DNA from 2 places in the Arthrobacter gandavensis genome. Region 1 is predicted to be linked to the other one. Evidence: predicted binding sites of a transcription regulator. Region 1 holds the regulator's gene; the other holds the start of a gene.
What was found. The regulator HrcA, encoded in region 1, represses chaperone genes, less so after heat shock. The targets are predictions, from matches to a motif close to TTNGCACTCGNNNNNNNCGAGTGCNAA.
Positions count from the first base shown of each region.

Region 1 (3,389 bases):
AGCAACGAAGGCTCGGCGGACCGGACCGTTCCGCGCAGGCGTTTTCCGGCGCCGTCGACAATGTCGACGCGCTCCCCCGGTGCCAGCCGCTTGACGGCCACGGCATGGCGCGCTTCCGGGCCGGTGAGCGCGAAGACGCTCCCCGGGGCCGCTGCAGCAACGAGTTCAGGATCGCCGAAGAAGATGGGACTGGTCACTGTACGTTCCGGTGGCTAGTGGTTACCGAGGCGGTCGCGGAGCTTCGCGAAGACACCGCTGTTGCTGTTGCCGCTGACCCGGCCCTCGGCGAATTCCTCCCCGCGCAGTTCTGCGAGCCGGCGCAGCAGTTCTTCCTGCGCAGCATCGAGCTTCTGCGGTGTCTCCACCTGGACGTGCACCATCAGGTCACCCCGGCCATAACCGCGCAGGTGGGTCACGCCAAGGCCCTTGAGCGTGGTGACTTCACCGGACTGGGTTCCGGCCTTGATCTGGATTTCCCGCTCCCCGTCAAAGGTATCCATGTTGATGACTGTGCCCAGCGCGGCCGCCGTCATCGGAACCGTCAGCGTTGCGTGCAGGTCATCGCCGTCGCGCAGGAACACCGGATCGGCGTTGACCCGGATCTCGACGTACAGGTCGCCCTGCGGTCCGCCTGCGGTTCCGGCTTCGCCCTGTCCGCTGAGCTGGATCCGGGTGCCGGTTGCGACGCCGGCGGGAACCTTGATGGTCAGGGTGCGGCGGCTGCGGACGCGGCCTTCGCCGGCACATTCGTGGCACGGATCCGGGATGACCGTTCCAAACCCCTGGCAGGATCCGCAGGGTGCGGTCGTCATGACCTGGCCAAGGATTGAACGTACGGCGCGCTGGACCTGGCCGCTGCCGTGGCAGATGTCGCAGGTGCGCGGTGAGGTTCCCGGCTGGCAGCAGGAGCCCTCACAGGTGGGGCAGAGGACCGCGGTCTCGACGTCGATCTTCTTGTTGGTGCCGAAGACGGCATCCTTCAGGTCGATCCGGACGTTGATCAGTGCGTCCTGGCCGCGCCGGGTACGCGATGCCGGGCCGCGTCCGCCGCCAGGGGCACCGCCGCCGAAGAAGGTGTCGAAGATGTCCTGGAAGCCGAAGCCCTGGCCGCCGAAGCCGCCGCCAAAACCGTTGTCCGTGCCGTTTTCCTGGCCGGTGGTGTCGTACACGCGGCGCTTCTGCGGGTCGGAGAGGACCTCATAGGCATGGGTAACGGCCTTGAACTCGTCTGCCGCTCCGGGGGCAGTATTCACGTCCGGATGGAGCTTGCGGGCCAGCTTGCGGTAGGCCTTCTTGATTTCCTCGCCGGTGGCATCCCGGCTAACGCCGAGTACCTGGTAGTGATCACTCACTCGTGCACATCGCTTCCTGTGTTGCGTCCCCCGCCTCGGGGGTGGTTAGTCTTCCGCAGGGCGCCGTTCGGGCGCCTGCCGGTCTTGTGGGTCAGTTGTTCAGGACCCGGGAAAGGTAGCGGGCAACGGCTCGGACCGCTGCCATGGTGTTGGGATAGTCCATCCGGGTGGGACCGAGGATTCCCACCATAGCGGAAGCATCCGGCCCATACCCAGTGGCTACGACGGATGCTTCGGAGAGGGAACCGTAGGGATTCTCGGATCCGATCCGCACCGAAACACCCCTTGCGTCCTGTTCCATCTCGGAGAGCAGCCGCAGCATGACTACCTGCTCTTCGAGGGCTTCCAGGATGGGGCCGATGGTCAGCGGGAAGTCTCCGGTGGCGCGGGCCAGGTTCGCTGTGCCGGCCATGACCATCCGGTCTTCGCGGTTGATCCCGGCCAGTTGTTCCAGTGCCCGCCCCAGCGCCGCCGCGGTTCCGCGCAGGTGCGCCGGAACTGTGGCCAGGGTGTCCGCGAGGTGGGAGGTGATCCGGGTCAGCGTGGTACCGGCCAGTGCCTGCAGGAAATGCTGGCGGAGTTCGTGCAGGTCCTGTTCGGTCACTGGTGCAGGGGCGGTGATGACGCGCTGCTCCACCCGGCCAGTGGTGGAGATCAGGACTACCAGGACCTGGGCCGGCGCCAGCAGGACAAACTCGATGTGGCGCACCTTCGCATTGCCCAGATGGGGGTACTGGACGACGGCGACCTGGTTGGTCAGCTGGGAAAGCAGCCGTACCGTGCGGTCCAGGATGTCGTCGATGTCCTCCGCGCCTTCCAGAAGCGTCTGGATGGCGCGGCGTTCGGCAGCCGAAAGCGGCTTCAGGTCCGAAAGCTGGTCCACGAACAGGCGGTAGCCCTTATCGGTGGGGATGCGTCCGGCGGAAGTGTGCGGGGCAACGATCAGGCCCTCTTCTTCGAGGACAGCCATGTCATTGCGGATGGTCGCGGAGGAAACCCCCAGGTGGTGGCGTTCAACCAGTGCCTTTGAGCCGACGGGCTCGCGGGAGTGGACGTAATCTTCGACAATGGCCCGGAGCACCTCGAGCCTGCGTGGTTCGCTCAATGGTTTCCTCCTTCGCTGACTGGCCTTTGGCTGGCGGCTGTCATCAGGCCAGACTTAGCACTCGGTGTCCCTAAGTGCTAAGTCTAATACCATCCGCTCCCGTTGCTAGCATTGATTCCTCCGTGCCTGCGGCCAGCGCAGGCGCTTCGCCGCGTCGTCAGGAACGAGGTTTTATGCCCAGCTACGAATGGGGCCCGCAGGACATCACCGCCCCGGCCCGGAAGGCCCTGCGGCAGGTGGGCGCCGAAAAAGGCCTGGTCCTGGAAGAGGTCCAGACCGGCTGGGTAGGTGCAGTGCTCCGCACGGAGAAGTCCGGCGGAATGCACCTGGTGGTACTGGAGGATTACCGCGGGCGGACACGTTCCTTTGAACTGGGCTTCGGCTTCCTCCTGGAAGGCGAACCCGTCGAAGTTATCCCCGCCGTCAAGACGGCTGCCCCCGTGGCCCGCCGGACGGCGTCGGGCTCTGTCGCCGTCGAGGGCGTCCGTGCCCGTACCGCCCGCGCCAGCCGCATCTGGGTTGAAGGCAAGCACGACGCGGAACTGGTGGAAAAGGTTTGGGGAGACGACCTTCGGATCGAAGGCATCGTCGTCGAACCCCTCCATGGCGTAGATGACCTGGCCGGTGCCGTGCGCGGCTTTTCCCCCGGCCCCGGCAGGCGCCTCGGCATCCTCGTAGACCATTTGGTGTCCGGTTCCAAGGAATCGCGCATCGCCGCTGAAGCGATGCGGGTGCCCGGAGCCGCCGGGAACGTGCTGATTGTCGGCCACCCGTACGTTGATGTCTGGCAGGCGATCAAGCCCCACGTAATCGGCTTGGAGGCATGGCCGGCGGTCCCGCGGCATGAGGACTGGAAAACCGGAATCCTCAAGGGGCTCGGCTGGCCGCACCGCGACCATACCGACGTCGCCATGGGCTGGAAGAAGCTGTTG
Region 1 covers NZ_BAAALV010000001.1:321,107-324,495, forward strand. Annotated here, with positions in the region: gene ABFX29_RS01515 (16S rRNA (uracil(1498)-N(3))-methyltransferase) at 1-197, opposite strand, end outside; gene dnaJ (molecular chaperone DnaJ) at 213-1,352, opposite strand; gene hrcA (heat-inducible transcriptional repressor HrcA) at 1,444-2,457, opposite strand; gene ABFX29_RS01530 (DUF3097 domain-containing protein) at 2,631-3,389, shown strand, end outside.

Region 2 (3,389 bases), on a different contig from region 1:
CGGAACCCACACTGACAACCACGACGGCGCTGATCAGGGACACGATGATCAGGCCCAGGGTCATCACGCGGTTGTAGTTCAGGCCCAGGTTGGTGGTGAATTCCTGGCCCATGCCGGCAACCGTAAACCGGTCCGCAGCCAGGAATCCGATCAGGGTCAGGGCGCCCACGATCCACAGCAGCTCGTAGCGTCCGCGCAGCACGCCGGAGAAGTCCCCGGTCATCCAGGAGTTCAGCGTCTGCAGCAGGTCGAACCGGTAGGCGAAGAACGTGGTGACGGCGGCAATGACACCGCCCAGCATGATGCCGACCAGAGGCACGATCAGGGTGTTGCGCAGCGGAATGCGGCGCAGGATCAGCAGGAAGAGTGCGGTGCCGGCCACGGCGAAGAGGGTTGCCGTGGACATTTTCATAAACAGCGAAGCGCCGGGAATGAGCACCGTCACCACGAGGATGCCCAGGGATGCAGATTCGATGGTGCCCACGGTGGACGGTTCAACGAACTTGTTCCGCGCCATCAGCTGCATGATCAGCCCGGCCACGCTGAGCGCCATGCCGGCGAGGATGATGCTCAGTGTCCGCGGCACCCGGCTGACCCAGAAGATGTTCCAGGCGTGTTCGTCCCCGGCCAGCAGCGAGGACAGGGAAACATCGCTGACCCCCACGAACATGCTCACGATGGCGAGCAGAAGGACGGCGGCGCCGCCCAGGACCAGCATGACTGCCGGGCCGGGGACCCGCCGTCGTGGTCCGGATACGGCAGCGGCCCCGGCAGTGGCCGGAGCTGCGGGGCTGATCTGTGTTGTCATGAGGGTTCCGTCTCCCTCGCTGGCCGGGGCCACCCGAAGGCGGTCCCGGCCAGCGAGGATCTAGCAGGTAAGGGGACGGTTAGGAGATGCCGTCCTGGACAGCGCTGACCATGGCGTCAACGTTGTTCAGGCCGTAGCCCACCAGGTACCAGCTGGAGGAATCGAGCATGGTGATGCGGTCGTTCTTGGCAGCCTTGGTGCCCATGACAAGCTCGTTGTCCAGCACCGCGGAGGCTACTTCACCGGCGTTGCCGACTGCGACGTCGCGGTCGATGACGAACAGGTTGTCCGGGTTGATCTCGGCGACATATTCGAAGGACACGGATTCGCCGTGCTGGGCTTCGGACTTGATGTCAGCAGCCGTGGCAACACCAAGGACGTCGTGGATCAGGCCAAAGCGCGACCCTGCACCGTAAGCAGTCATTTCGCCGCCGCTGGTCATGATGATCAGGCCGTTGCCGGCGTCGGCTGCGGTTGCCTTGGTTTCTTCGACCTTGGAGTCGAGCGCGGCGAGCTTCTCCTCGACTTCGGCTTCCTTGCCGAAGATCTCACCGATGATCTCGGTGTTGGAGATGAAGGAGTTCCAGGGATCCGCAGCGTCAGTGCTGAGGTTGATCGTGGGGGCGATCTTGGAGAACTCTTCGTAGGAGTCGGCGGTGCGGCCGGACATGATGATCAGGTCCGGAGCGCCGGCGCTGATTGCCTCGAAGTCCGGTTCCTTCATGCTGCCGATCTTGGCGTAGTCATCCGAGCCGTACTTGGAGAGGCTTTCGGGGAAGTTTGCTGCCGGGACGCCGTCAACCTCGATGCCGAGGGCGTCGAGGGTGTCGAGTGCACCGAGGTCGAACGTGTAGACGACCTCCGGGTTCACGGGAACCTCCGTGGTGCCCTGGGTGTGCTCCACGGTGACGGTGGTCGACTCTGAGGCTGCGGGTTCAGCGGCGGCGTCGGTCTCCTGGCCGCAGGCGCTTACAGCGAGCAGGGAAACCAGGGCGGTTCCGGCCAGCAGCCGGGACTTGAGGGTGGTCTTCACTTTGGGGGTGCTCCAGATGATCTCTTCGGTTTGGCCTGCCGGCGGATGCCTCCGCCATTAGGTCACAAAATCGTTTGCTAATTTCGCGCGCCATTGAAAACTATCTTGTTAGGCAAGGCTAAGCAACTTACATGAAGGCCTTTGGGTAACGTCCGTTCATCGGGCCGGTGGCCCTGCCCTGGCCTCGAAGGAGAATCTTGCAGACTTTGTTGGCACTCGCCTTGACCGAGTGCTAACCGTTGCATAAAGTCGGAGCTAGCACTCCCCATGTGAGGGTGCTAATTCCTGAGGGAAGCGCCCACCGGCACCCGCGACGACGGCAAGCGCCTACCGACGGTCCACAAACCCGTTAGTAACTAAGCAAAGGAGAGCCCGAGTGTCGGTCTCTATTAAGCCCCTTGAGGATCGCATCGTTGTTCGCCCGCTCGAAGCTGAGCAGACCACGGCCTCCGGCCTGGTTATCCCGGACACCGCTAAGGAAAAGCCCCAGGAAGGTGAAGTCGTAGCAGTCGGCCCCGGCCGCGTTGACGACAACGGCAACCGTGTGCCGATCGATGTTGCTGAAGGCGACGTCGTCATCTACTCGAAGTACGGCGGAACCGAGGTCAAGCAGGGCGGCCAGGAATACCTGGTGCTCTCCGCACGCGACGTGCTGGCCATCGTCGTCAAGTAAGTCTTTGAAGACCCCGGCCAGATTCGGCCGGGGTCTTCTTTTGTAGATGTAGTTCTCGAAAGGACACGCACATGGCAAAGCAGTTGGAGTTCAACGACTCCGCCCGTCGTTCACTGGAAGCCGGTGTCGACAAGCTCGCCAACACCGTCAAGGTCACCCTCGGCCCGCGCGGCCGCAACGTGGTGCTCGCCAAGACCTGGGGCGCACCCACCATCACCAACGACGGCGTCACGATCGCCCGCGAGGTGGAACTCGACGATCCGTATGAGAACCTTGGCGCCCAGCTGGCCAAGGAAGTTGCCACCAAGACCAACGATGTTGCCGGCGACGGCACCACCACCGCAACGGTCCTGGCCCAGGCACTGGTCAAGGAAGGCCTGCGCAACGTAGCCGCAGGCGCGGCTCCCGGTGCCCTGAAGCACGGCATCGAAACCGCTGTTGAAGCAGTGGCCGCACGCCTGCTGGAAAACGCCAAGGAAGTTGAAGGCAACCAGGTTGCGCACGTGGCAGCCATCTCCGCGCAGAGCGAGGAAGTTGGCCAGCTGCTGGCCGAAGCGTTCGACAAGGTCGGCAAGGACGGCGTCATCACCATCGAGGAGTCATCCTCGACGTCCACCGAACTGGTCATCACCGAGGGCATGCAGTTCGACAAGGGTTACCTCTCGCCGTACTTCGTCACCGACGCCGAGCGCCAGGAAGCCGTCCTCGAAGACGCGCTGATCCTGATCAACTCCGGCAAGATCTCCTCGGTTGCCGAATTCCTGCCGCTGCTGGAAAAGGCCCTGCAGGCCTCCAAGCCGCTGTTCATCATTGCCGAAGACGTGGATGGCGAAGCCCTCTCCACCCTGGTGGTCAACAAGATCCGCGGCACGCTG
Region 2 covers NZ_BAAALV010000002.1:1,113,442-1,116,830, forward strand. Annotated here, with positions in the region: gene ABFX29_RS08530 (ABC transporter permease) at 1-808, opposite strand, end outside; gene ABFX29_RS08535 (siderophore ABC transporter substrate-binding protein) at 888-1,841, opposite strand; gene groES (co-chaperone GroES) at 2,218-2,514, shown strand; gene groL (chaperonin GroEL) at 2,586-3,389, shown strand, end outside.
Region 2: the regulator HrcA is predicted to act here: its motif matches at 2,051-2,077, upstream of groES (co-chaperone GroES).